DNA from 2 places in the Clostridium chromiireducens genome. Region 1 is predicted to be linked to the other one. Evidence: a T-box and tRNA genes for the amino acid it is inferred to sense, from the RefSeq annotation. Region 1 holds a T-box; the other holds one or more tRNA genes.
What was found. A T-box is a leader RNA that pairs with one kind of tRNA and senses whether it is charged. The one in region 1 lies ahead of pheS (phenylalanine--tRNA ligase subunit alpha), so its partner is inferred to be a tRNA-Phe.
Positions count from the first base shown of each region.

Region 2: it encodes a tRNA-Phe, which carries the amino acid that the T-box ahead of pheS (phenylalanine--tRNA ligase subunit alpha) is inferred to sense. The anticodon was not compared.

Region 1 is NZ_QXDJ01000004.1:120,207-135,865, reverse strand. It holds gene D2A34_RS16495 (CarD family transcriptional regulator) at 1-234, opposite strand, end outside; gene D2A34_RS16490 (hypothetical protein) at 606-1,415, shown strand; gene udk (uridine kinase) at 1,586-2,203, shown strand; gene D2A34_RS16480 (HAD family hydrolase) at 2,659-3,324, shown strand; gene ilvA (threonine ammonia-lyase) at 3,511-4,731, opposite strand; gene D2A34_RS16470 (YjdF family protein) at 5,045-5,467, opposite strand; gene D2A34_RS16465 (ABC-F family ATP-binding cassette domain-containing protein) at 5,799-7,355, opposite strand; gene D2A34_RS26810 (hypothetical protein) at 7,722-7,886, shown strand; gene D2A34_RS16460 (DUF6873 family GME fold protein) at 8,055-8,759, opposite strand; gene ytxC (putative sporulation protein YtxC) at 8,973-9,872, shown strand; gene infC (translation initiation factor IF-3) at 10,053-10,574, shown strand; gene rpmI (50S ribosomal protein L35) at 10,596-10,793, shown strand; gene rplT (50S ribosomal protein L20) at 10,822-11,181, shown strand; gene D2A34_RS16435 (TrmH family RNA methyltransferase) at 11,363-12,145, shown strand; T-box leader at 12,215-12,441, shown strand; gene pheS (phenylalanine--tRNA ligase subunit alpha) at 12,628-13,647, shown strand; gene pheT (phenylalanine--tRNA ligase subunit beta) at 13,925-15,659, shown strand, end outside.
Region 2 is NZ_QXDJ01000001.1:1,283,514-1,299,172, forward strand. It holds gene D2A34_RS05085 (DegT/DnrJ/EryC1/StrS family aminotransferase) at 1-338, opposite strand, end outside; gene D2A34_RS05090 (ATP-dependent DNA helicase) at 757-3,039, opposite strand; gene D2A34_RS05095 (DUF1836 domain-containing protein) at 3,195-3,785, opposite strand; gene D2A34_RS05100 (AbrB/MazE/SpoVT family DNA-binding domain-containing protein) at 4,344-4,589, shown strand; gene rsmI (16S rRNA (cytidine(1402)-2'-O)-methyltransferase) at 4,773-5,618, opposite strand; gene D2A34_RS05110 (tRNA1(Val) (adenine(37)-N6)-methyltransferase) at 5,620-6,369, opposite strand; gene D2A34_RS05115 (C40 family peptidase) at 6,568-7,800, opposite strand; tRNA gene D2A34_RS05120 (tRNA-Pro) at 8,143-8,218, shown strand; gene D2A34_RS05125 (HAD family hydrolase) at 8,405-9,049, shown strand; gene D2A34_RS05130 (peptidylprolyl isomerase) at 9,529-10,275, opposite strand; gene D2A34_RS05135 (uracil-DNA glycosylase) at 10,458-11,135, shown strand; gene D2A34_RS05140 (DUF3785 family protein) at 11,340-11,750, shown strand; tRNA gene D2A34_RS05145 (tRNA-Phe) at 11,879-11,954, opposite strand; rRNA gene rrf (5S ribosomal RNA) at 11,960-12,076, opposite strand; gene D2A34_RS05155 (2Fe-2S ferredoxin) at 12,500-12,808, opposite strand; partial or broken gene D2A34_RS05160 (NAD-dependent protein deacylase) at 13,124-13,210, shown strand; gene D2A34_RS27125 (YecA family protein) at 13,305-15,659, opposite strand, start outside.

The DNA of each region.
Region 1 (15,659 bases):
ATTCTCTTGATTATTAATATTAAATAATACATTCTCGAGAGTAGAATTGTCGCTAATTTTACGTAAATTTGAATTAGCTAGTTTATCACTTGGAATCATTATTTCTAAGTGATTTGATAGAATTTTTATTATTGTATACTCTTTATTTTTGCCGCTGAAAACTTTATTTTCTATTCTTTCTATGGTACCTATGCCTTGCATGGGGTAAACAACTTTATCTCCTATGGAAAACAAAAAATCCACCTCCTTTTTCTTTATTTTTATAGTATAACATATTTGTGAAAAAAATAAAACTTTTAATATATCACATGAGTGTAATTGTGTCAATAGGTTGATTTTGAGATTGATAAGATAAATGGAAATAAAGTAATTGGTCAATTTGTTATAAATCATGAGAAAGTTAATTTAATGAGAGGTGATTAAAGAATTTTTTGTTAAAAATAGACATGGTAGTGTAAAAAAGGCTAGAGAAATAAAGAAAAATACAAGGAAAAAAGAAAAATAAGAGTAAAACATAGAAATATTTAAATTATGGAAGAGCTTGATAATAAATAATATGTGATGTAAAATTAAGGAAAACATTACAATAAGAGGAGGTAGCTGATATGAGAGGACGTAAAAGAAAAGAATCAAGGAGAATTATTAAAAGTGATAGAAAGATTAATCAAAAAAATAAGAACTTGATGATAGAGAAGATTCTATCCTATAATCCTGCACTTGTGGAAGGAATCGAGATATATAAAGATGCCAATAGGAATTTTATGCTGCTAATTTTTCTTGGAGCTCTACTAATTAACTTCCCATTAATTTCAGTACCTTGTTGTGTGTTGTCTATGTTTTTTATTATAAAAATGCTACAGTTTATACGTTATAAAAGTATAAATAATATAGTAAAAGAGCTAGCAAAAGATATATCTTTCAAAGGAATATATGATAGAGGTAAAGTTGAGGATATGCTTGATGATTTTAGAACTAAGTATGGTGAAGATGTTATTGAGTATAGTGAACTAGTAGAAATGATTGAAAAATACGAAAATTTTGTAATTAAGATAGAGTGCATTTTGAAGAATATAAATATTCATGAAAAACAAAATGTTTATAACAAAGCTGGAATAAATAGTAAGAAAAAAGCTTATTTAAGAAGAGAAGATAGATTTACTTATGGTGAAACGGAAGAAAATCAGAATAAAACATTAGAACAAGATTATTATTTTGATGAAACCTTATCCGTGCTATATAAGAAAGAAAATGGTGAAATTAAAAAAATTAATAAAGCAATTGAACTTTTTGATATAGAAAGTATTGAAAATAATAGTGAAAATGCAATAATATTAAGGAATGTCAATAAAGAGAATAAGAATCTCACTGTATACTTATATAAGAAATCATCAGTGCTCCAAAAAAATGCATTATAGAATTCACTAATTTGATAAGAAAAGCATTACAGCAATGCTCTTGTTAGGCCCTAATAGAGATAATTAAGGTTTGATAAGAGTTGTCTTTTTTTTTATTTTGTAATAAAATCTAAAAGGTATGATAATATAAGTTTAATTTAGAATATATATATAATACTATGGAGGAAGATATGCAAGATGTAATGATAATAGGTATAGCTGGTGGTAGTGGATCAGGTAAAACTACGCTAGCTGAGAAAATAAGGGAAGTCTTCGAGGAGCAAGTTATTATACTTTGTCATGATTATTATTATAAATCTAATGAAGAAATTTCATTAGAAGAAAGAAAGAAGCTAAATTATGACCATCCAAATTCATTTGATACTGATCTTTTAATAGATCATCTTAAGCAGTTAAAGGAAGGAAATACAGTATACCATCCGGTTTATTCATTTGTTGAACACACTAGGCTAAATGATAAGGTTGAAGTTAAGCCAACTAAGGTTATTATATTAGAAGGAATATTGATATTTGAAAATAAGGAACTTTGTGATTTGATGGACATAAAAGTTTTTGTAGATACTGATGGTGATGTAAGGATAATAAGAAGATTATTAAGAGATGTAAAAGAGCGAGGTAGAGATTTAGACTCTGTAATAAATCAATACTTAGGAACTGTGAAACCTATGCATGAGGAGTTTGTAGATCCAAGCAAAAGAAGGGCAGATATAATAATTCCAGAGGGTGGAGCAAATACTGTAGCGTTAAGTATGTTACTTGAAAGAATACGGAATTTTATATATAAATAATAATTGTACATATTTTAATAATAAACTGCTCTTATCAATTGATTTAGAGCAGTTTATTGTAGTTAGTATTTAATATTATTTGAATGTAGAGCAAGAACAATAATATTAACAGATGCTGGCAAACTTCTTTATAAGAGGGCTAAACATATAATAGAAATTACTAATTCGGCTGCTAGAGAAGTAGGGAATCTGAAGCGATGGTGGTTGTGATGAGTCAATATTATATGTTTATGAATGAATGTGCGGAAATTGATCTAAATGATTTAAAGGATGTACTACTTATTATTAAGAGATACTTTAAAGATTCAAATTACAGCGATTTGGATTAAGGAGAGATATTTATGGGGTGCAGCAAAGAGATTTTTGGAATTGTTTTATTAGTTGGAAAGTTTGAAGTAAAATGTTAAGATATAAAAAGTACGCAATATTTTTAATTGGAGAAGAGGAGAAAACGTATGAAAAAAATAGATGCAATAATTTTTGATATGGATGGAGTATTAATTGATTCAGAAAGAATATCATTTCAATGCTATAAGGAAGTTCTTAAAGAATATAAATATGAAATAGCTGAAGAGTTTTATGTAAAGTTTATTGGGAGAAATGTTGATGGCATAAAGTTAGTTATGTTGGAGGAATATGGAAGTGATTTCCCGTTTGATGAGATATATAAGAAGAAATCTGAATTAGCACATAAAACAACAAATGAAAATGGTGTTAAAATTAAAGCGGGAGTTCATGAATTACTAGATTATTTAAATAAAGAAAAATTTAAAATAGCTGTTGCAACTTCAACAAGGAGACAAAGAGCACTAGAACTATTGGAAGAAGCAAAGATAAAAGAGAAAGTTAATTCTATAGTTTGCGGTGATCAAGTGAAAAATTCCAAACCAGATCCGGAAATTTTCCTAAAGGCAGCAGAAGAATTAGATGTGGACCCTAAAAATTGTTTGGTTATAGAAGATTCAGACGCTGGGATAATGGCGGCTCATTCAGCAGGAATGACTGGTATACATGTTCCGGATATGAAAGTATTAGAGGAAGAGACAAAAAAATTAGCATTTAAAATATGTGAACGGTTAATTGATGTAAAAGAATTGATTAAAAATAATAAATTGAATTAGTATTTTTAATCAATTAATATAACTTTAAAGTACTGGTATGTAGAAGAATATATTATTAAAAGTAGGACAAGTTGTAGTTTTTAAGTGTAATGGCGCTGGTAAGGTGCTAAAATAAAAGACCTAAATATATTATAAATAGAAATGATCTACTAAAAGTTTTTTGTAGATCATTTTTCGTAAGTTTAATTATTGGTAAATCATTTTAGGGTTTATAACTTTTGGATCATAACCATTATTCCTAAGGGCTTTTATAATGGCTTCTTTATGTTCATGCCCAAAGGTTTCCATAGTTATATCAAGTTCAACCGCACTGTTACGATTAATGCTAACAAATTGATTATGATCTAGTTTGATTATATTACCTTGAGCTTCTGCAATTACCTTAGATACATTTGTTAATTCACCAGGTTTATCTGGAAGCAAAACAGAAACTGTACAAATACGTTCTCTTTCAATTAAACCATGTTGTACTAAGGATGCAAAAGTAATCACGTCCATGTTGCCACCACTTATAATAGATACAATTTTTTTATCCTTTACATCTAAGTGTTTTAATGCTGCTACAGTTAATAAACCTGAGTTTTCAGCAAGCATTTTGTGATTTTCAAGCATATCTAGGAATGCTCCTATAAGCTCGTGATCTTCAATAGTTATGATTTCGTCAAGATTTTGTTTTATATATGGAAAAATCTTAGAGCCAGGAGTTTTAACGGCAGTACCATCAGCTATAGTATCCACTGAAGGAAGAGTGATTACTTCTCCGTTTTTTAATGAAACCTGCATGCAGTTTGCACCAGCGGGCTCAACACCAATAACTTTTATGTTAGGGTTAAGAAGTTTAACGAGTGTAGAAACTCCTGTAGCGAGTCCACCGCCGCCTATTGGTACTAAGATTATATCAACGGTTGGTAATTCTTTTATGATCTCCATCGCTATTGAGCCTTGACCGGTTGCTACATCTAAGTCATCAAAAGGATGAATGAAAGTATAGCCTTTTTCTTCGGCAAGTTTTAAAGCGTAATTACAAGCTTCATCATAAACATCTCCATGTAAAATAACTTCTGCTCCATAGGCTTTAGTACGATTAACCTTCATTAGTGGAGTGGTAGTTGGCATTACAATTATTGCTTTTGTATTATAGGATTTTGCAGCGTAAGCTACTCCTTGAGCGTGGTTGCCAGCAGAAGCTGTTACAAGACCTTTGTTTCTATCTTCTTCTGAAAGCGTGCTGATTTTATAGTATGCCCCTCTTATTTTATAAGCACCCGTTTTTTGCATATTTTCAGGCTTGAAGTAGACTTTATTTCCTGTAATATCTGAATAATAATCACTAAACACTAATTTAGTTTTTAAAATTACTCTCTGTACGATTTCGTATGCTTCTTCAAATTTATCTAGTGTCATCATTTTTGTAATATCCCCTTTATATGTATATTGCTTTTAGCTAATAGTTTTATGATAACATGTTAGCATTTTATGTCAAGTAAGAGTTTTTAAGACAGTGAACTTTGTGAGATAAAATAAAAAAGTATATTTAAATTATAAAGAAGAACAAAAATAACAAGTTAATATAATGCTGCAATATCATTTATCAAAATGATATTTATTTGTGTTTAAGACATTAGTAGCATTTTTAACTTGTTATTTTCGAGCATTTTAGATAGTTACAAAATGAAGTATAATAGTTAAAAAAGAAGAGATTTATAGAGGACTTTTACTGTTAATGTCCTTTATGCTTTTCTAGCTTTTTCTTTTTTCTTAACTCAAACTTTTTTTGCTCTTCTTGCTCCTTTTGCTCTTTTGATTTTTGTTTGCGTATTATTTTGCTTTGTTCATGCTGTAATTGCATAGCTATTTGAGCTTTAGTTCCTATGCCTTTAGCATTAACCTCTTTTCTAATACTTCTCTGAAGCCTTTTAGGATTGTGTTTCCTTTCTACTGATTTAAATTCATCAGACAATATCGGCGAACTAAAATTTAAATGATAGAATTTTTTTAGTATGAATTCGTAAGTTTCCTCATCTTTTGGTTCTGAGCCGAAGGTAACTTTGCATACATTATATTCGCCATTTTCAATATTTTCAAAGACACCAATCCAAAATGGATCATCAAAAAGAACTGTTAATTTAATTATTGTTACCATAATTAAATCCTCCTGTATGAAATAAATTTACGGAGAATGGACAACCCCAGGAGGGCAGGTTACTGCTATATTATAATATAGGTTCTGACTACCAACAGAAACAGTGTTTTTATCTCTTAAACATTATTATAATAGAAGAAAGTATCAATGAAAAGAGAACTGTTTATTATTATATTTGCATTATGAGATTTTATTGTATTTTATATAGTTAATATATGAATTTATATATAAACACCATGATAAGGTTTTATAGAGAGATTATATAAAGTGATAAAGTTTAAAATGCAAAAAAGAGCCAGTTTTAATAAACTGACTACATTTTTAATAATTGCTATATTATCTTTGTTGTCCAATCTTCACAGTTCCAAGTTTCAGTTATTATGTCTCTATAAAAGTCAGGTTCATGTGAAACTAATAGAATTGTTCCTTTGTATTCTTTAAGTGCCTTTTTTAATTCATCTTTTGCATCAACATCTAAATGATTTGTAGGCTCGTCAAGTATTAATATGTTAGTCTCATTATTTATAATTTTACAAAGCCTAACTTTTGCAGCCTCACCACCAGATAGAACTCTTATTTGAGATTCTAATTGTTTAGTTGTAAGTCCACATTTAGCAAGAGCAGCTCTTATTTGATATTGAGTATATCCAGGGAACTCTTGCCACACTTCCTCTATACAAGTGTTACTATTATCGCCTCTATCTTCCTGTTCAAAATAACCTATGTATTGATAATCTCCTAGATTAACTTCTCCGCTAAGTGGTTTGATTATACCTAGTAAACTTTTTAAAAGAGTTGATTTACCAAGTCCGTTAGCTCCAACTAATGCTATTTTTTGTCCTCTTTCCATATATAAATTTAATGGTTTTGTAAGAGGAGAGTCATAACCTATAACTAAATCTTTAGTTTCAAAAATAACTTTACCAGAAGCTCTAGCTGGTTTGAAGTTGAATTCAGGTTTTGGCTTTTCCTTAGAAAGTTCAATTACATCCATCTTATCTAATTTCTTTTGTCTAGATTTAGCCATATTAGCAGTAGCAACATTAGCTTTATTTCTAGCAACGAAGTCTTCAAGTCTTGCAATTTCCTTTTGTTGCTTTTCAAAGGCAGCTTCTAATTTCTTCTTGTTTTCTGTATATATTCTTTGGAATTCATCATAATCTCCAACGTATCTAGTAAGCTTTCTTTCATCTACGTGATAAATTAAGTTAACTACTGAATTTATGAATGGGATATCGTGTGAAATTAGTATAAATGCATTTTCATACGATTGAAGGTATCTTTTAAGCCATTCTATATGTTCTTCATCAAGATAGTTAGTAGGCTCATCTAAAAGTAAAATATCAGGAGATTGTAGTAATAATTTACCTAAAAGAATTTTAGTTCTTTGTCCACCTGATAAATCATCAACATCTCTATCTAAGCCTAAATCTAAAAGTCCAAGCCCCTTCGCAACTTCCTCGACTTTTGGATCAATTATATAAAATCCATTATGATCAAGCATGTCTTGAATTGTAGCAGTTCTATCTAACATTTTATTTAACTCATCTTCACTGCAATCACCCATTTTTTCATATAAAGAATTCATTTCGGCTTCCAAATCAAAAAGGTATTTAAAAGCATCTCTTAAAGCATCTCTTATACTTTGTCCTTTAGTTAAAGCAGCATGTTGGTCCATATATCCAACTCTAACATTATTTGACCATATAACATTACCTTCATCAGGCATAAGTTTTCCTGTTACTATATTCATAAATGTTGATTTACCTTCTCCATTAGCTCCAATAAGACCAACATGTTCACCTTTTAATAATCTAAATGATACATCTTCGAAAATAGCTCTATCTCCAAAGCCATGATTCATATTTTTAACAGTAAGTACGCTCATTAATTGCCTCCTAAAATATAAAATAATTCGTTATAAATCTATTCTAAAATAGTTTAAATGATAGGAAGCTACTATGTCAAAGTAAATTTCTTATTTTCTTGGGCATTTAATAAATTTGATTTATATATGGAAGGCGAATTTTTAAGTTTAGAAATATAGAAATAATCAAAAAGTAAGAAATTGTGATGGTCATATGAAAAATTTTTACATATGACCATAAATATTTGAAAAATTAAAAATAAGTCAGAGTTTTATTAATAATATTCCTATTTTGGGGCAAACTTATATTACAAAAAAACATTTATAAATATAATTTTTTAGCAATTATAAATAATATAAAGATTTTTTAAGAAAGGAGATATTATTATGCTAGATTTAAACAAAGAAATAAAAGAAAAGGCAGAAAAAATGAGATGTGAAATGAAAGAATTCACTCAAGATATGAGTAGCGAATTTAGAACTATGACAGGAATTGTAAAAGAAAAAGCTGAAAAATTGAGCAGTGAGATAAGAAATAGGATAATAAGATAAAAATGAAAAGGATAGCAGTCAAGAGGAATCTTACACATGCTATCTTTTTTGTTTTTGAGAACATTATAAAGGAGATTTAAGTAATTTTTTGTATTTTATATAATGCTTCAGTTGCCTAATATAAAAGTAACATAAAAAAACAGAAATCATATTATATAGTGGACATGATTATAAGGTAAGTAGACTACCTCGATCTATTAATTTTCCTTTTCTTAGTGGGATGGGTGCGACGTCATATTTTGAAAGAAACTTTTTTACTTCGTCTCCCCATTTGTAACTATCTAGATCACCAAAGAAAGCCATTTTGTTATTAGAGATCATACCACCAACCCCGCCTATAAAGCCATAATTTAGTGAAGGTAGTAATATATCTCCGGGAGGAAGCAGAAGAATATCAAAGTTATAATTTTTTAAAGATTCAAAAATTCCTCTATCGCTTGTAATTAATGCAGTTTCATTAACGGGTAGGATAGAACATTTGGTGTATCCTTGAGGAACATTAATATGTTTTTTTAAATATTGCGATTTTAAAAGGTTATCGTCACTAAATTTTAATGTGTGTATAAAATAATTCTCTAATATTAAGGAATTTAAAATAATATCACCAGGATATTTATTAGTCAACGAGCTCTTAGAAAAAATATAATCTATATTATTTTCTTTGAGAATATTAATGAAAGTTTCAGAAATATTTTTTTGGATAATGATTTTATCACTTAAACTATTTTTTAATATATTTAATTGAATATCAGGATGACCATTTATAGCTTCATAAACATCATTAGATTTTGGGACTAGAATTGGATTGATTCCAAATTTTGAAAGATTAAGTAATTCTTCTTTTGTCGCTCTATAATCAATAAAACAATGCATAAAATGCTCCTTAAAAAATGTGATAAATAATCTGCTTTTGCAATCTAGCAAGGCAGTTGATTTAAATTATATTTTGAACCTTAGATTTAGATATGTCAATTAATTAACGATTATACGTAAAAAAGGAACTTGTGTTTAACCAAAAATAAAATATAAACTCTGCATATCATTAGATTTTTTATACATACTAATATTAAGAAGGGAGTGAAATCCATGCTTATTTTAAAATTAGCTTATAGTGAAGACTTGACTTTTTCTCGGGACCTGCAAGAGCTAAGAGAGCTACTGAAGAAGAAAAATATCTTAATAGGGTTTGTTGAAAGCATCGAAGGAAATACTCATATAATTAAGATAATTTCTGAGGATGAATGTTATAATGAAAAAATAAAAGAAGTTATTAACTTATATGTTAGTAATATTTTATATAGAATAGTAATTGATAATTATAGAAAAAAAGAAATGTTTGAATTCATAACGGATAACTATTTTTTCTTAAAACAAAGTGAGATACTGGAGGTGGAAGATCAAATAGTTAAAGTATTAAAATATGAAGAAACTACTCAAAATGAAGATTCTATATATTGCTTAAATAAAATAAACTTAATGGTAGAAATGATTAGAGATTGTATAAGTGAAAAACAAGAACTTAATATAGATGGGTTTATAACTTTTAGAATGCGAAAACTTAGAGGTGATATTGAGAAAATTATAGATAAAGTTGTGGAAAGATATATGGTCGAAAAGGAATATAAGGAATTTATAAAATTACTAAAGTATTTTGTAGAGTTACAGGAATCTAAGATAGAAGAAGTTAATATAATAATAGAAGAAGGGAATAATTATATTATTCGGGATAAAGAAGGTAAAAATTTATATTACGATTTTTGCAATGAATTAATAACGGAACAAAATAAAGTAGATTTAAATATTGAGGACATACTAATAAGTGGACTTATTACAAATGCACCAAAAGCTATAAATATTTTTGGTAAAGAAAATTGCAACAATAAGGAGTTTTTGGATACAATAGAAAATGTGTTTGAAAATAGAGTGACTTTTTATGAAGCAAACAACGAATATAATTCTGAAAAAATAATTGCGAAAAAATATTGACACGTATTAATAAAGATGATATACTAATATTCGTTAAGAAGAAACAGCCGTTTCTCACCTAACAGTGTTAATTCTACTGGTTGGGTTAATGGATATCTATTTATGCATTATGCATGATGTATTGATAATGTTGAGACGGCTATATGGCCGTCTTTTTATTATGTATGTAATTTTTCGGAGGTGAAAAATATTAATAAAGATTTTTCTATGAATGAAGAAATAAGAGAAAAAGAACTTAGAGTGATTGGAAGCGATGGGGAGCAATTAGGTGTTATCTCATCAGCTGAAGCAAGAAGACTTGCAGAAGAGAAAGAAATGGACTTAGTTATGATTTCTCCTAATGCTACACCACCAGTTTGTAAGATTATGGACTTTGGTAAGTATATATATGAGCAATCAAAAAAGGAAAAAGAAGCTAAGAAAAAGCAAAAAATTGTAAGTATTAAAGAAATAAGATGCAGTCTAACTATTGAGGAACATGATATTGACATAAAAGCAAAAAATGCAAGAAAGTTCCTATTAGATGGAGATAAAGTTAAAATCACTGTCAGATTTAGAGGTAGAGAAATGGAACTTTCCCACATTGGGCAAAGAATTCTTAATAACTTTGCTTCTAAATTAGAAGATGTCTGCCTAATAGAGAAACATCCTAAAAGAGAAGGCAGAAGCATGACAATGGTTTTAGGGCCTAAGAAGGCATAACTTGAGAGGAGGATTTTAATCATGCCAAAAATGAAAAGTCATAGAGGTGCAGCAAAAAGATTCAAAAAGACAGGTACAGGAAAGATCAAGAGAGCTAAAGCGTTTAAGAGTCATATCTTAACTAAGAAGAGCTCAAAGAGAAAGAGAAATCTTAGAAAAGCTGGATACGTTTCAGTAACACAAGAAAAAACTATTAAGAAATTATTACCATACCTATAAAATAGAGGTAGTGCAGGAGGTTTAAGTAATGGCAAGAGTAAAGAGAGCGAAAAATTCTCGTAAAAATCATAAAAAAGTTTTAAAACTTGCAAAAGGATACTATGGTGGAAAGAGCAAGTTATTTAAAACTGCTAATGAATCAGTAATAAGAGCATTAAGAAATTCTTATGTTGGAAGAAAGAATAAGAAGAGAGATTATAGAAGCGTATGGATCGCAAGAATAAACGCTGCTACAAGAATGAATGATTTATCATATTCAAAATTCATGAACGGAATTAAATTAGCTGGAATAGATATCAATAGAAAAATGTTATCAGAGATAGCTATAAATGATCCTAAGGCGTTTTCAGAATTAGTAGAAGTTGCTAAGAAACAATTAAACGCTTAATACATAAAATGCGGCTTAGGCCGCATTTTATTTTATTTATAAAATAATTTATAGTAATGGTATAGCTGTTTCTTGTTTCGAAGATTATATATAAGTATATAGGAATGTTGTGGCGGCTCTTGGTAATGAGCTTGAAAGTATGATTTGTAAGAAAAGCTGAATAGGTTAGAGGTGTAGAACTTTGATATTTATTGAAAGTAAAGAAAATAATTTGTTTAAGTATACCAAGAAACTTAAAGAAAGAAAAAATAGAAATAAAAATAATCAATATATAATAGAAGGGTTTAGATTGATTCAAGAGGCATTCAAAGCGAAAGTTAATATAGATTATTTAATTGTTACAGAAGATGCATTTGAGAGAATTGATCAATTTTTATTACATTACATAACTGAGGATACAAAAATATATAAAATAAGTGAAAGCTTATTTAAAGAATTAATTTCTACAGAAGGGCCACAAGGAATAATTGCTGTAATTAATATGAATTCAATGTCATTAAGTGATAATGGTGATTTCTATTTGCTTTGTGATAAAATACAGGATCCTGGTAACTTAGGAACTATAATAAGAACTTCTCATGCGGCAGGAGTACAAGGGATTATATTAACAAAAGGAACTGTAGATATATACAATGAAAAAACTATTAGATCTACAATGGGTTCTATATTTTATATTCCTATTCATTATGATGATGAGAATTTAACATTAGTTAAGCAATTAAAAGAGAAGGGATTCAACATAGTTGTTACATCACTTGATACTGATAAAAACTTTTTTGACGTAGATCTAAAGGGTAAAGTTCTGCTAGCTGTTGGAAATGAAGGTAATGGAGTGAGTAGTGAAGTATTTGATTTGGCTAATACTAAAGTTAAAATCCCTATGCCTGGTAATGCAGAATCTCTAAATGTAGCTATAGCTGCGTCAGTTATAATGTATGAAAAAGTAAGGCAAAGTAATTTGTAAAGATATCATAAAATTGAGTATTGATATTTTTAGGATTTATTTGTATAATTAGTTGTATTAATGAAATATTTAAAAACTGTGAATGAGAGAGTAGATATTAGAAGAATTTTAAGGGAGAGAAGGTCATAGACTGCAAGCCTTCTTAAATAATATAATATTGAAGTTCACTCAGGAGTTCTAGCTGTGAAATTTTTAGTAGTAGCTAGCGGCAAAAAAAGTCGTTAATTAAATTAAGTTGGGTTGCTTTAGTGATAAAGCTCCAATTAGGGTGGTAACGCGGATTTTTCGTCCCTTTTTATGGGGGCGATTTTTTTGTGTAAAAATTTGCTCAGTATAATAATTTGTGATTAATTCAAGTCTAGCCGGTAAGGGGTTAAGATTTTTGAAGTGTGTTTTAAGAAATAAATGAAAAATCACTTTATTGGCGACTAAAAGTAAATAATATGACATTGTTTGCTGAATTTATTGAAAGGAGAACAATTATGAAAGAAAAACTTAAAGAATTGCAAGAGCTTGCATTAAATCAAATTGAAGCTGTAAAAAATAGCAGTGAATTAGAAGAGATAAGAGTAAAGTTCTTAGGTAAAAAAGGAGAACTTACTACAATATTAAGAGGTATGGGAGGATTATCTCCAGAAGAAAGACCGATAGTTGGAAAAATGGTGAATGAAGCTAAAGCTGTTGTTGAAGAGAAACTAGAAAGCATATTAAAAACTATTAAAGATAAGGAAAAGTCAGAAAAACTTGCTGGAGAAACTATAGATATTTCACTTCCAGGAAGAAAAAAAGTAATAGGAAAAAGGCATCCTTTAGACCTAACATTACAAAGCATGGAAGAAATCTTTATTTCAATGGGTTTCACTATTGAAGAAGGTCCAGAAGTTGAACTTGACCGTTACAATTTTGAGGCATTAAATATCCCTAAGAATCATCCGGCAAGAAGTGAACAAGATACTTTATATATCAACGATAATATAGTTCTAAGAACTCAAACTTCACCAGTTCAAATTAGAACTATGGAAAATCAAAAACCTCCAATAAAAATGATATCACCTGGTAAAGTATATAGATCAGATTCAGTAGATGCTACTCACTCGCCAATATTCTATCAAATGGAAGGTTTGGTTATTGACAAAGGAGTTACTTTTGCTGATTTAAAAGGAACATTAGAATTATTTGCTAAGAAGATGTTTGGAGATAAGGTTCAAACTAAATTCAGACCGCACCATTTCCCGTTCACAGAGCCATCTGCTGAAATGGATGCAACTTGCTTTGTTTGTGGTGGAGAAGGATGTAGAGTGTGTAAAGGCAGTGGTTGGATTGAATTATTAGGTTGCGGTATGGTTCACCCAAATGTTCTTAGAAATTGTGGGCTTGATCCAGAAGTTTATAGTGGATTTGCTTTTGGATTTGGTGTTGATAGAATGGTAATGTTGAAATATGGAATAGATGATATAAGATTACTTTATGAAAGTGATATGAGATTCTTAAATCAATTTTAAGAACTTATAGCATAACATCTTTCATGAGTTCTAGTAATTAGAAACTTGGAGATTTAAGAATATATATTTTTAACCATATATATTCTAGAGAATATTACCATATATATTCTTCAGAATATGCACCTTAAAAAAAGCAGCTATGCTGCAATTAAGATCTTATCACATATAAAAAAGTGCGAAGCACAATTAAGAACTTTTACACTTATAAAAATGAGGGTAAGAGATATTAGATTTAGAGCGAATTAATTACTTCGTTGTTAAAAGAGGAGGAAGCAAAATGAAAGTACCATATAACTGGCTTAAAGATTATGTTGATATAAATGTTAGTCCTAAAGAATTAGGAGATAAATTAACTTTAACTGGTTCACAATTAGAGGAACTTGTTGTTCAAGGTGATGTAATTCAAAATGTGGTTACATGTAAAATTAATAAAATAGAAAAGCATCCAGATGCAGAAAAATTAAGTATATGTCAGGTTGACATAGGCACTGAAGAAATACAAATAGTTACAGCTGCAACCAATATGAAAGAACAAGACATTGTACCAGTTGCTCTTCATGGTTCTACATTAGCTGATGGATCTAAAATTAAAAAAGGTAAGCTTAGAGGAGAAGTGTCAAATGGTATGTTCTGTTCAGAAGAAGAATTAGGCATAGCGGGAGATGAACCAGTACATGGATTAATGATTTTACCTGCGGATACTAAAATCGGAGCTGATATTAAAGAAGTTTTAGGTTTAAATAAGGCTATCTTGGATTTCGAAATAACTTCAAATAGACCAGATTGTTTAAGCATGGTTGGGATGGCAAGAGAAACAGCGGCAGCGCTTAGAACTACTTATAAAATGCCTAATTTAGATTATGAAGCAAAATGTTCTAAGAATATAAGTGATGAACTAACAGTTGAAGTTAAAGATTCACTTTGTAATAGATATATTGCAAGAGGAATTAAAAATGTTAAAGTGCAGCCATCACCAGGATGGATGCAGGAAAGACTTCTTGAAGCAGGAATTAGACCTATAAATAATATAGTTGATATAACAAATTTTGTAATGCTTGAAATTGGGGAACCAATGCATGCTTTTGATAAGAGAGAAATCACTACTAATAAAATAGTTGTTGAAAGAGCTAAAGATAAAGAAAAATTCACGACTTTAGATGAAGTAGAAAGAGAATTAGATGATTCCATGCTTTGTATTAAAGATGGAGGCAACACTATAGGCCTTGCTGGAATAATGGGTGGCTTAAACTCAGAAATAAAAGAAGATACTACTGAAGTTGTTTTTGAATGTGCAAACTTTGATGGTACTAACATAAGAGTGAATTCTAAGAAGTTAAATTTAAGAACAGAGGCTTCAAGCAGATTTGAAAAAGATATTGATCCTAATTTGGCTGAAATAGCAATAAACAGAGCATGTAGTTTAATATGTGAATTAAATGCTGGAGAAGTTATGGAAGGCACTATAGATGTTTATAACAATAAAAAAGAAGCATCAACTGTAACTGTTGATTCAAATTGGGTTAATAACTTCCTTGGAACAGATCTTTCTAAAGAAGAGATGAAGAGATGTTTAGATAGTGTTGATTTATTCACAGAAATTAATGGTGAAAATTTAGTTGTAACAGCATCAACTTTCAGAGTTGACATTGCAATTAGAGAAGACATAGCTGAAGAAATAGCAAGAATTTATGGATATGAAAAGATTCCTACAACAATTTTCAAGGTGTCTACAGAAAGAGAACCTAGATATAGAAAAGGAATGTTAGATAACAGAGTAGTATTGCTTGCAACAGGAAGTGGATTAAATCAATCTATTAGTTACTCATTTGTATCTCCAAAGGTATTTGATAAAATCAATTTACCTGAAGATAGTGAACTTAGAAAGGTTGTTAAGATAAAGAATCCATTAGGAGAAGACTATAGTGTAATGAGAACATCAACACTTCCTTCAATTATGGAATCTCTCGGAAGAAATTATTCTAGAAATAATTCATATGTTAGATTATTTGAAA
Region 2 (15,659 bases), on a different contig from region 1:
TCTATATTAAATGTTTCCTTTTCAACATCAACAAAAACAGGTGTTGCACCCACTGCTGAAATAGCTTCTGCTGAAGCAAAATAAGTAAATGTTGAAGTTATTACTTCATCTCCATTTCCTATTCCTAAAGATTTTAATGCAATAACCAACGCATCAGTTCCATTTCCTACCGATATGGCATGCTTAACTCCTATATATTCCGCAAATTCTTTTTCAAATTCTATTACATTCTTACCCATAATATAATTTGCAGAAGAGAGTACCTCTTTAGTTACTCTATCTAAATCTTCAGCAATAGACTTATATTGAGCTTTTAAATCAATTAATGGAATGTTCATTTTCCTCGCTCCTTAATTCTACTTCAAATATTATTCTTATTTACTCATAATAATTAGAATTCTCCACATTTTGAAAAATTCTTGGTTGTGTTAATAACTAAATTAAACTTATTAAATATCATATATTTAATAATAGTACATTTTATTCCACAAAACCAACATGAATATTTTAACATACTTAAATAGATAAATAAACTTTTTGTTTTACTAAGTTTAAGGCATATTCAAAAAATAACAATTCTACATTCTAATCTATTTTGCCTCAAATTTTATCAGTATATTTACTAATAGCCTATTGGGCAAATATGTTTCTCTGCTTGAGAAACATATATACATTGAAAGAGAGCAGCTACGCTGCATATAATAACATTTCATCGCACAATAGACTTTTTTATTTTCTTTAATATGCATAATATTGTCAATATTTATTTATAGGATACCACTCACTAGGTAGCAGCATATTATATTTACTAGTTATATACCTATCATCAATAAGCAAAACTCTCCCCATATCACTTTCTGTTCGTATTACTCGTCCTACAGCCTGCTGGACTTTATTTATACCCGGAAATACATAAGCATAGTCATATCCATTTTCCTTATAGAAATCTTTTATTATTTCATTCTTCATATCTATCATTGGATATCCAACCCCAATTATTATACTCCCTATTAATTGTTCTCCTGGCAAATCGATTCCCTCTGAAAACATACCTCCAAGCACACAAAACATTATTAGGTTATTGCAGTTCTTGAAACTTCGTAAAAACTCACTTTTTTCTTCCTCACTCATATTAGGTTTTTGTTTTAAAATCTCGAACTTTTCTATATTTGAATTATTGACTTCATTATACAACATCTCCATGTACGCGTATGAAGGTGAAAATACAATGTAATTTCCAATTTTCTCATTTACAAAATTGTAAATTTTACTTTTCACTAGTTGCAACGTTTTTTGCCTATAGGCATATCTAATATTAATTGCACTAATATAGACCTTTAGATTTTCTTTTTTAAATGGTGATGGAAGTTTTAATCTATATGTTTCATCATGCCCTCCAAGCATACTTATATAATATTTAATTGGTGATATAGTCGCTGAGAAGAAAATCGCAGAATAGCATCTTCCTAAATATTCTTTTAAGTTTTTAGATGGATCTACGCAAAACAATGTCACTTTAAGTTCTTGAGATTCTTTTTCTATACAAGTCCTATAATTTTCATCATATAATTGCATTGTGGAAGTGAATGCATTTATATCAAAGTATAACTGTAATATATCTTCATAACCATCGAATTTATTTCCTCTTACTAATATCTCTTCACTTTCTTTTAAATAGAGTTGTAAGTACTTACTCAATTCTTTAGGAGCATCCTCTTCATAAAACCATTCAACCTCTTTATGATCGCATTCATTTCTTAAATCAATAAAGCAATTGTTAATTTTACCCAACACAGAATGCAATTTACTCAACTTACCTTTAGCTAGCTTTTTGCATTTTAGTATTTGACTTTTTGAAAGCGATGCTGAATACATATTTCTTGCCCTGTCTGTTAAGTTATGTGCTTCATCAACTAAAATTATATTCCCTTTACTATCTAATATTCTTCCTAACGACACCCTTGGATCAAAGACATAATTATAATCGCCTATAATCCCATCACAATAAAGACTTAGATCTAGAGAAAGTTCAAACGGGCATACTTCATGTTTTTCAGCATATTTCTTCAATATTTCCGAGGAAATTCTTTCTTCTCTCTCAATAATGTAAAATATTGCATCTTTCACTTTTTCATAGTAATTTTTAGCATATATACATTTTTCAGGATTACAATCAAAAGTAGTGTTTATGCAGACTTTTTCTTTTGCAGTAATTACAATACTTTTAAATTTCAGACCACCTTGCCTTAATTTTTCGAAAGTATCTTCAGCCACTTCTTTGTTTATAGTTTTAGCAGTTAGATATATTATCCTGTTTCCTAGCCCTTCCCCTAATGCTTTAATAGATGGAAAAATAGTTGATATGGTCTTACCTATCCCTGTAGGCGCCTGAGTAAATAGCATTGATTGAGCCTTTATTGTTTGATAGGATATATTAATTAATTTTCTTTGACCCTCTCTATATCTTTCAAACGGGAATCTTATACTTCTTATAGAATTATCTCTAGCATTTTTTTTCTCCAGAACTAAAATACTAAATTCCTCGTATTCTTTTAATATATTAAAAACAAATATGTTTAGCTCATTTATTGTGAATTTCTTTTCAAAGCTTTTCACTTCATTTGTCTCAAGCTGCATATATGATAACCTAATATAAATCTCTTGAATTCCATTTTGTTTTCCATAAATAAGAGCATATACTTTTGCCTGTGCCCAATGCACCTCATTAGAATCATCAATATATGCAAAACTCTTATATGTAGATTTTATTTCCTCAATGATAACTCTATCATCTTGAATTATTCCATCTGCTCGCCCTTCAATATTTATTATGCTTCTATCCATTTCAAACTCATGAGATAGATACACCTCTTTTTGATATTCCTCATAGACCTTCCCATTATCCTCTTGAATTTTTTGGTGTGCTTTTATACCTTCTGTAGCTCTTGCACTTCCCGAAAATCTATTGTCTATATCACCTTTCTTTAAGCAAAACTCAACTAAATTTCTTACAGATTCTCTTATAACAATCTTTTCCATAATCTATTCCCCTCTGTAATCAATTTTAATATCTTAAAATCACGAGTACTTTTAATTCTACTATATCTATAAAACACTTACTTAATAAGCTTGAATAATACAACCGCTTATTAAGTAAGTGTTTTAACTTTTATATTTATCTATCCTTATACAGTCTATTCTGTTTCATATTCGTTAACTATTCTTTGAACTAATTTCTTAATAACACTTGCTTTTGCTATTAATGATAATACTAATAAGAAAATTTTTATTCTTTCTTCGTCTTTTTCTTTTAAATCAAAATTCTTTATTAACTCTTCTAATCTATCTTCATTATTTAATGATGCAACTAAATAATCATCAAAACTCTCTTTTTGAATTTGCACAAAAGTTTTATAGGTCTCTTCCCAAGACAATATGTCATCTGTTCTATCGTTGACTTCATTAAACGCTAGTCTAAAAACTTTTTTTATTTCTTCTGTAGTTAAAAGAGGTCTCATGTGACTTAATAAAACCAATTGTATTAAGTGTACTTTAGTATATCCTCTTTTCTTACCGTCTTCTGGTTTAGTTATAACCTCACTTTTGGTATAATTTTGAACTATATTATTTGTAAACTTTTCATTTGCAAATTTATCGTTTAGATAATCTATGACTTGAGATAAAAACAGATCATACTTCGGAAGATCTTCATATGAAATCGAACTACTTTTAGACATTTCTTCTGCCAAATCTTTTATATAATTAGAGTCAAAATTTTTTTCCATCCCTATACACCTATACTTTCCAATTTTAAATATATTATATAGTAGTCATCAACTGATTACAAGGTACCTCAAACATCATTAACAAACTTATTCTTTATGATTCTAAACTCTCCTTAAGCTATTATTATTATACGGCAGATATACATCTTTTTAAATAGAAAACATAAAAAATATCTAATTTATGTAACCAATCGACATAATTATTTACATTATCCTCATTTTCATGTTTTACCCTATAAATTCAATTTATGCTTTTATATGTAAAACAATTCTTAGTACCAAAAGTTTAATTTTATCCTCAATGCAGTATTCTAGGTGATTTGATGATTTTCTTCTAAACTTCCTTAATCTGCTTTTTTAAAATAAATATTATAATTTTACAAATAAATGCTCTTGACTTTTCTAAAATATGGTAGTATATTTTATGTAAGATGTTTTTTAACGTTGAAATTTGTAATTTTTTAATAAATTAAAGTGAAATATCCATTGACTTTATATTACATACTTGGTAATATATCATAGTAGAATGTCGAATCATGGAATTAGGAGGAGTTTTTTATGAAATCAACAGGTGTAGTTAGAAGAGTAGACGAGTTAGGAAGAATAGTTATTCCTATAGAACTTAGAAGGACTTTAGATATCGCTGAAAAGGACGCATTAGAAATTTATGTAGACGGCGAACAAATAATCTTAAAGAAATATGAACCAGCTTGTATTTTCTGTGGAGATGCAAGAGATGTAATTAACTATAAAGGTAAAAATATCTGTACTAAATGTTTAGATGAAATTAAAACTAATAGATAAATTTTACACACTTAATTTCCATTATCATATAGATTTATGATTTTTAATAGACTATCTCCTTTATCGAGATAGTCTATTTTTTCATTATGGAATTCAACAAAATAGAACTAAGTATTTTTTTGCTTTCTTGAATTAATATTGAAGTTTTTATCTTACCAAAATATAGATTACAATTTGGTGTACTTATATATTAGTCGAGAATTTATATACTTCACTCTTTGGCAATTCTCTTTCTTTAGCAACAAGCTTTATAGCTTCTTTCTTTGGAATGCCATCATTTATATATTTTATTATATGCTCCTCAATAGATAAATTGATCCAAGTTTCCTTTTGTTCTTCCTTTATTTCTTCAATCCTTTTTCCCTCTAATACAAGTACAAACTCTCCTCTTGGTTTACTTTTCAAAAAATATTCTATGGCTTCCCCTATAGTTCCTCTATAAATTTCTTCATATATCTTCGTCAATTCTCTACATACTGCAATATTTCTATGGCCAAAAGTTTCTTTTAAAAATGTTAATGTATCTATTAATCTGTGCGGCGCCTCATAAAATATAATCGTTTCTTGACTTAACATAAGTTGATCCGTTATTGCTCTGCGTTCCTTATTCTCTCTGGGCAAAAATCCTCTAAATAAAAATTTCGTAGTATCTAATCCTGAATAAACTAAAGCTGTAGTTATAGCAGTTGCTCCTGGAAGCACCTCAAAATCAAGTCCTTCTTCTATACACCTTTTTACTATTACACTTCCTGGATCTGATATCCCAGGCGTTCCAGCATCAGATACCAATGCAATATTTTTCCCTTCAGTAAGCATTTCTATAATCTTATCACTCTTGATTTGCTCATTGAATTTATGATAACTCAATAAAGGCTTTTTTATTTCAAAATGATTTAATAATTTTAACGTCTGCCTAGTATCTTCAGCCGCTATTATCTCTACGTCCCGCAAAGTTTCCAATGCTCTTAGTGTTATATCTTTCAGATTACCAATAGGAGTTGGTACTAAATATAATTTTCCATTTTCCATACTATATCCTCCAATATATTGAGTCTATTTCCTTAGTATACTTCCCATTATCATCATAAACATATAATGGTGCATCCCACTTCAAGTATGCTCCTCCATCCCTTTGTCCTTCAACTAATACTATATTAGGAGCTTTACCTATTTTAGGATGGATCATTTTTACTCTCTTAGGCTCTATTTTATATTTTCTCATCAAAGTGAAAATATCAGCTAATCTTTCAGGCCTATGTATCATAAAAAGCCTCCCATTATCCTTTAATAAAATCCTAGATGCAATAATTACATCTTCTAAATTACATAATATTTCGTGCCTAGCAATCGCTAACTTATCATTAGTATTTATAATTCCAGCGCTATTCAATTTATAAGGAGGATTTACAGTGACTACATCAAACTTTTCAAATTGCTTTAATTTGCCTATATTTTTTAAATCTCCTTGAAAAAATTTAATTTGTTCTCCTAGTAAGTTTAATTTTGCACTTCTCTTTGCCATGTCAACCATTTCTTCTTGAATTTCTAATCCATATACGCTTTGTGGCCCATACTTTCCATATAACAAAAATGGAACGATCCCTGTTCCCGTGCATAGATCCATTACTTTATGCTTACTTTTTACATTAGCGAAATCTGATAGCAAAACAGCATCTATTCCAAATTTAAATCCATCCTTTTTTTGGATTAGATTTAAACCTTTAAGTTGCAGATCATCTATAGTTTCATCTTCTCTTATATATTCTAATTCACCATTCATATTATTCTTCCCTTACTTTATAAATGTGTTTAATTACACTTCATTAATTTGGATAATTAATTCTATCATATGAAAAATTATTACTAATCATACATTTCACATTATAGCATCACACATTAAATAAAAAAAGCCCTTCTGTGTGGTTACAGAAGGGCTTTAGCCTTAAATCAGATATTAACAACTAATTTCTTATGTCAACTACTTTACAATTCTTCTTCCTGCATAGAAACTATAAACAGGACCTACTTTAACTACATCTCCTGTTTGTGGTGCATGGATCATTTGCCCATTACCAACATATATACCAACATGGCCTGGATGAGTAAATACTAAATCTCCAGGTTGAAGATCACCTTGGCTAACTGCTTGTCCTTCATTGATTTGTGAATATGTTGTTCTTGATATATCAACTCCTGCAGCATTTTCATATACATATTGTGTAAATCCTGAACAATCGAATGTTGATACACCTGTTGCACCCCATTGATAAGGCTTTCCTAACTGAGCATATGCCGCATTTAAAATTGCCTGAGCATTTCCTGCTGATGGTACAGATACTTTTCCACCTCTACTTGGTTTAGATATTTTTGTTTCAGCCGCTTTTTTTGATGCTACTACTAATTTAGCCTTTTCTATCTTATCATTAATTTCATTAGTAACAATCTCACTCTTAATTTGATTATCTCTAATCCTTCTTAGTTGATCGATTGCCGCCTGAAGTTCTGCAGCTGAAGCATTTGAATTATTTAATGCATCTATTTGAGGCTTTATAAGATCTTTTTCAAGCTGTGATAAATATTGTGCATCAAAATTCTTCTTTTCTTCTTTAGCTTGAACAGCTAATGCTTCCTCTTCTTTTTTCTTTCCATCTAATTCATTTAAACTTGCTTTTATTTCTTTATTAAGTTTGTCTATTTCAACTTTTTTATCTTCCAAAGACTGTATCTTATTGTTTAATTCTTCTTTTTTACTTGTAATATCCTCTATTGCAGATTTATCTTTACCTATAATCTTGCTTACTGCCTCTGCTCTAGAAAAGAAATCACTTGTTGATTCTGATTCAAGTATAAAGTTCAAATAACTGAATTCTAAATCACCAGACATATACATTGCTTTAACTCTTTGTCCTAAAGCTAAATCCAACGTATTAATTTCCTTTTTGCATTGATCAATATCTTTTGTAGTATTATCAATGACATTATTAATACTTTTTATTTCCTTTGTGTTTTTATCCACCGTTAATTGTAGTGGCTCTATTTGTATATCTAAATCATAAATCTTATTCTGGATGTCTGATATCTTGCTTTCAATTTCTGCATATTTCTGTCTCGAATCACTTAACTGTTGATTATCTGGCGTCGCAAACGCTGGTACCGAATTACCTATAACGATTACGGTAGCTAACATAATAGCTAAAACTCTACTTCTCATCTATCATCGGTCTTTTAAAACCTTCCCTCCTCCATTTTTTCTAAATTACTACATAATTATAACACTTTCAGTAAAGATGGACAATTCGTCTATATGGCGAATACTTAGTTTATTCTAATAATATATATATATCGTCCGGATTCCCCTCTTTTTCTAAGTCATTCTTTACATTTCTTATTATAGCTCAATCATAACCTTTACATCAATAGTTATATTCCATTATTTTCAAAATATTTTTCCTTTTTATACCGAAGGACTATTTTTTTTATACTAAATTTAATCTCATATCCTAACTAAAAAACTTGACAATAACTATACTTGATCATATAATTATAAATATATCGGGGTGTGGCGCAGCTGGGAGCGCGCGTGGTTTGGGACCATGAGGTCGCAGGTTCAATCCCTGTCACCCCGACCAAGAATATAATTAAAAATTCTTATAACTTAAGGAAAAATCCTTAAGTTTTTTTATTTACTATTTTTAATATTACACATTCAAAATAGTACAATTTTATTTTACCACTTATGATAATATACGATGCTAACTATCCTATAAGATTCAGATAAGTAATAAAACTATACCAAACAAATTTAGGAGGTTTCCATGTTAACTAATATAAAAGGCGTAATATTTGATTTAGATGGCACTTTAGTGGATTCCATGTGGGTTTGGTCCCAAATTGATGTTGATTATCTTCAAATGAAAGGCCATTCTATGCCTGACGACTTAAGAAACGAGATTGAGCATTTAAGCTTTCAGCAGACCGCTGTCTATTTCAAAAAAAGATTTAACATTGACGATTCAATTGAGAAAATATTAATTGATTGGCACAATATGGCGTTTAATCATTATTCTAATAATGTTAAACTTAAATTAGGTGTAAAAGAGTTTTTGGATCACTTAAAATCTTTAAATATAAAAATTGCTCTAGCTACTAGTAACTCTATTCCCCTATTAGAATCCTGCTTAAAAAATAATGGGATATATGCTTATTTTGATTCAATTACAACTACAGATGAAGTTACCAAAGGTAAAAACTTTCCTGATGTCTACCTACTAGCAGCAACTAAGTTAGGAATTAATCCTGAGGATTGTCTAGTATTTGAAGATATACTTCCAGCAATGCAAGGAGCAAAGGCTGCCAACATGAAAGTAATTGCAGTAAATGATTATGAATGCTCCGCTCCTAAGGACGAGCTTCTTAAATATGCCGATAAATATATTGATTCTTTTCTAGATTTACTGTAAAAGTTCACCTATTGAAAGGTATTGTGTAGTACCGAAATATAGAATGATGATACTTTAAGTTTACTTATAATCAACCGAAATGGAATATATTTATACAGGTATTTTTATATTTCTCTAGCTACGATACCTTTAAGGAATTAATATTCAAGACTTTTCATATAGTTTATATATTTATAATACAATACTCATATATTCTTTAATATGTATATGTGAAATACTTAAAGTGATAGCAAAACAAAGAAAGAGAATACATATATGTGGAACAGGCATTGAAAAATAAGCTGCTGCATATCTTAACGGGAAGTTGTTCCACGTCTGCCTGTCCTGTGCTTGTCACAGGAACACGCAGACGTGGGTACAACTTTCCATTTAGATATGCTCAGCGAAATTTTTCATAGCTCTGTGGAACATATATGTATTCTCTTTCGGTTGTTCATTGCTTCACTTTAAGTTCTTCACAATACCTTTTGTATATGGATTTACTTTCTTTCTACTCCATATTTTCCTTCTAACTCTTTTAGTATTTGATCATATTTCTTATGTTGGTTTTCTTTTATTAATTGATTTAAAACATCGTCCTTAACTTCATCAAAACTTTTAACTGATGCTTCATTTTTTGCATCTACTAATACTAAATGATATCCGAATTGAGTCTTAACTGGTTCAGTTATCACACCTATTTCTGCTGTAAAAGCAGCTTCTTCAAATTCTGGAACCATCATTCCTTTTGAAAATTCGCCTAAACTTCCACCTTGTTGGTTCGATGGACACATTGAATATTTCATCGAAGCATCACCAAAAGATATCTTACCACTTAAAATTTCTTCTTTTGCTTTATTAGCTTCTTCTTCTGTTTCAACTAATATATGTCTAGCAGCAACTGTTGCTGGTTGACCAAAAGATTCGTTATTATCTTCATAATACTTTTTAACTTCTTCATCTGTAACAGTAACATCACCTAATACTTTATTTATTGCCATTGAAGTTATAACTTCTTTTGATATATTCTCCATAGCTTCTTTATATTCTTGTGTTTTATCTAATTCTATTTCTTTTCCAAATTTATTCATTAACTCAAATGAGATTAATTGTTCTATTAATTGATTTCTTTTTGCTTCATTTTGTAGAGCCCCTCTTTGTTCTTGAGGATATCTTGAGATTATCGCATTTAAGTCTTTTTCTGTTATTTCATTTCCTGCTGCAATAGCTAATACCTTATTTTCCATGTAAATTCTCCTTTATATACTTATTTTTTATATTACTTAACATTTTGTTATATACCTTTCATTTTAACAGTATCTGCCGTGACTAACAATAATATAACTAAATAAATTTGAAATTTACATAGTGAAAGATACATTGTACATAAACTTGTAATAAAATGTTATAATAATTATTGGGTGATGTTATGTCTGAAATATTAAAAAACGATTGGAATAATTATTTAGAATCTGAATTCCAAAAAGACTATTATATTAATCTCAGAAAATTTTTAGTAAATGAATATAACTCTAAAGTTATATATCCTAATATGTATGATCTTTTTAATGCACTTCATTTTACACCTTATAAAAATGTCAAAGTTGTTATACTTGGTCAAGATCCCTACCATGGTCCAAATCAAGCACACGGATTAAGTTTTTCTGTTAATCCCGGTGTGAAAGCACCACCATCTTTAATTAATATATATAAAGAATTACATACTGATTTAGGTTGTTATATTCCAAACAATGGATATCTCAAAAGGTGGGCCGATCAAGGTGTTTTATTATTGAATACAGTACTTACAGTTAGAGCCGGAGAAGCTAATTCTCATAAGAATAAGGGTTGGGAGGAGTTCACTAACAAAATCATTGAAATTTTAAATAAAAAAGATACTCCTATAGTCTTTATTCTTTGGGGGAATAATGCCATTTCAAAAACTAGCTTAATTACTAATTCTAAGCATTACATAATAAAATCTGTTCATCCTAGTCCATTATCAGCAGCAAGAGGATTCTTTGGCAGCAAACCTTTTTCAAAAACAAATGAATTCCTCATATCTACAAACCAAGCACCAATTGATTGGCAAATTGAAAATATATAAAAATATAACATAAAGTAAATCTGTTTACTTTATGTTATTCTTTATAATATGCTCACATGTATGAGAAAAAATATTAAGGGCTGCACTAATAACTAATTTATTTAGTGTATAATGATTATATGGAAACTCAATTAAGTATCTTGGCTTAGTAAGCTTGAGTATCCAAATATAAAATCTAGACTCTAGTCTTAGGAGGATTATTTTATGGATTATAAATTTACCTATGATAATAAAGAATACATACTAACACAAAATAATTGTGACGGAATATTTTTTGCTGACGAAAGCGAAGTTAATGGCTTATCAGTAGATATGGTCTTAAATGCTTTAAACGAAGGCGAAGAAGTAAGTTTTTCAAATGAATATTATGCTGATAAATGTTCCTGCGATGCTCAAGAACAAATAAATAAATCATATCGTTATCTCGAATACCACTATTACATTTATACAAAGGATAATGAGTATATAATTAATACTATTAGTAATGAATACAAAAATACATCTTTCAACAAACTTTTTGGCTTAGGCAAAATTGATGATAGCTATATAGTTAGCGTAACAGTGTGTCCTAGCTGTGGTAACTACTCTATAAATGTTGAACAATGTACGGTTTAATATTCCTTAACACCTAAAAAATTAATAAGTGCTATTTAGAAGTGCAATCTTGCTATTCTAAATGTCACTTATTTCAGACATTATTCTAAAAATAAAAAGCACTAACTTTAAGTTAGTGCTTTTTATTTTGGTGGCTCGAACTGGAATCGAACCAGTGACACGAGGATTTTCAGTCCTCTGCTCTACCGACTGAGCTATCGAGCCATATTACCTGGCAACGTCTTATTCTTCCACACAGTCTCCCATGCAGTACCATCAGCGCTGTAGACCTTAACTTTCCTGTTCGGAATGGGAAGGAGTGTTACCTCTACGCCGTCATCACCAGATACAAGTAGTATTATATCGAGATATGGATATTATGTCAACACATTTCTCAAATTTTTTTAATAATTTTTTCAAATCAAAAGTACATTCTTCATGCACTACATATTAAATCACTAATTTTATCTTAAATATATAAAAAATTAACGCCAGTACATTTTGTGCATCATATCTTAACTAAATTAATACAGCAAACTTCTATATCTTTTAATTAAGCTAATTTATCATTATTTATTATTTGATGTTAAAATATATTTTTGATTATATATTGCAACTAGAAATATTGAAATTATCTCTACTATAAATTTTTCTAATAAACTAAAAAAGAGAGGCATGTATACCTCTTCTTTCCATTTAGATTGAGCATATATGTAAAATGTAAGCAATTTCATACTTAGACTTCTTTCTTTATATGCAAAATAGATTCTTTAGATAACTAATTCTTCTACTACTTTTCCACCTTCAATATGTTCATCCATAATTCTTTCAACATCGTCAATAGTTACATTTCCGTACCAAGTACCTTCTGGATAAACCACTACGATTGGTCCTTTGTTACATACTCCTAAGCATCCAGTGTTAGTAACCATTACTTCATTTATTAGATCCCTATCCTCGACTTCTTCCATAAACTTTTGCACAACCTTTACCGAATCTTTACTGAAGCACATTCCCTTTTGCATTCCATTAACTCTACAGCTTGCACAAACAAAAATATGATGTTTTAAACTAATCATTTTACTTCCCCTCTTTCTTAAACTAATATTTATATTTTCCTCCATATTGTCAAAATCTAAGTACTAAATAACTAAAAATAACAAAATTGAGGTAAACATCATTTTATGATAAATTCTTTTCTTTTTTCAGTTTTAATTGTATTAATTTTTTACACTAAACTTTTTATTATTTTTTCCATTTTATCATCAAATGTTTAATTTAGCAATTATTTTTAGAGAAATATATCTATTTTATCTTTTCCAATAATTGTGCAATAATAAAATTAATAACCGGTATTTTAAAGAATTAAAATAAATCATAATTGGAGGTTTTTTATGAGTATTGAAAAATTATCAAAGATTTTAAAGGAAAGTAATAACATAGTTTTCTTCGGCGGAGCTGGTATTAGCACTGAAAGTAATAACAAATTCCTTTTTATATAAATATAAAAGCATATAAAATACTCTGCTAGTACTTATATGCTTTCTGATACTTCTATTTTTAAAAATTTAAAATCTATTTATCATGACAGTTTTTATATTTCTTACCACTTCCACAAGGACATAAATCATTTCTTCCTATCTTTTTTATATTATTACGTTTCTTATATGTTTCTATTCTAGATAACGCAAATTTTTCACCCATTTGCATCATTGCCTCTAATTCCTCAGTTTTTATATTGCTAGGTTCATAAAACTTAAATTTTACATCATTTAAATTCATCTTATCCCCATAAAATAAATTTAATTCTACTCTATAGTCATCATGCAATTCTAGCATAGTTGATTTTGTATAATCACTAGTTAGTTTTTCAGGCATATCTTCTATATCAGGTTGATGACAAAATACGCAAATAGGTATTGCTCTTAATCCGAGTGGAATGACTCTATTAATTTCTTTTCCTCGTGTAATTGCTTGATTAATTCCATCAGCAAATTGATTTTTTTCATCACTAGAAAAATCTAATAAAAAATTTGCTAATCTGGATTTTTCATTTAAATCAGACACATCTAAAAGATTAATTATATCATTAAATTCTTTAGGAAAACTTTGAATTGGTTTTTCTACTTCAAATTCACTATTAATTAAAGAACCAAAATACTCATCAAGTCTTTCTCTATATCCAAGTGCAAATAAGTGACTATTTTCTTTATTCTCATACATTTTTGAATATATGTTATTTTCTATATACATTCCTAAGTGATCTAATTCATCATTTAAATATAACGCTTTGTTCTGTGTTGCTAATTTACGCTGCTTTAAATAATGCAAAAAGATTAATGGAGATTCAAAGTAATCTGTATATATTCTAAAGTCATCTATTGAAAGTGCTATTGTGTTCTTATTTATTTGTAAAAATTTTAATTTTTCAATTTTAGAACAAAATTCATTAAAATTATCTAGTGTCACACACATTAATGTGACCTCATTGAAATTGTTTAAAGATATTTCACATTTTTCACTCTTATCTTTATTATAAAGCTTAACTATATCTGATGATTTTAAATACTCTAAAGTCCGTCCTGCTTGTCCGTCAGCTTTTTCTACTAATGTCTTTAAAGAATTTATATGTGATTCAATATCTACTATAGGAGCCCTGTAAGTATATGAGCCAGCTTTCACCTCAACTATTATTAAGTTATCATCATATATCACTAATAAATCATTTTCTGCACATTGTTTTAACGACCCATTTTTAGGATAATAGTTCGATATATATGTTTTACAGCCAGGCAAAACCTTCTTAAATAAATCATCTACTATTTTTTCTGTAACTTCATTCTGTCTGCTTATCCATAAATCAGCATATGCTGAATCTTTTCCTCTAAATAACTTTTGAATAACTCTATAGATATTATCAAATAAACTATAATAATCAAAACAATAATATTTCCCATCTATTTTTATAAATGGTTTCTTAAAAACAGGTAATTCAATTAGTGGCCATCCTGCATATTCATTACTACTATAGAAACTGTCATCTTCACCAATTCTAAATGATAAATCCTCCAATAATTCTATAGGCCAATTAGTTAACTTTTGTAAATCAAATTTTTCATATTCCTTTTTTTCATATTCTTTTTTACCATTTTTCTCTTGAGAATTTAATTCTAACTGAACCTTTTCTAAATCAAGTTTACTATTTTCTCTAAATTTTTTTATTAGTTCTTCTTCAGTATAACTTTCATTTATTGAAAGTTCACCATTTTTAAATTCTTCATACTTCATATACAATTCAAGCATCTGAGAAAATGCTTTATTTTCTTCTTCAAACATTTCTCCCAAATTAATCCTAGTTAAAGATTTCTGAATATTTGACAATCCGTTTATAAAATCATCAGTCGTTATTCCATACAATTTTTCAAACTCATCACTATGAACTTCTAATAACTCGTTTAAATGTGGTATTTCATATACTGGATATCTATCACCTCGGAAAAACATATTGGATTGGCTCTCCATTAAAAATTTTTCTTCTTCCTCATTAAATTCTTCAACATTATTTTCTCTCATTTTTGCAGTATGATACAAAAAATAAAACTGCATAATTGTATACAACTCATTGATTTTATCTGCTATCATTTCAAATTTCTTTATTTCTTCAACATCATCATTATTTTCATTTTTTATATATTTATTTTCAGTTGAAACAAGAACACTTTGTATATACTCTAGTTCTTTTCCTCTATGTATATTTTCCATTGATAATTGAAACTCTGATGTAATTCCAGTTAACGAACTCGTAAAATCAATATATGCATATTCTAGAATTTCTAGCGGATTACATTTTGAAACCAATTCTCTAATATCTTCTACTAATTTATTAACATTATTAATCATTTCATCATACTCGTTAGCCAACTCTTTTAT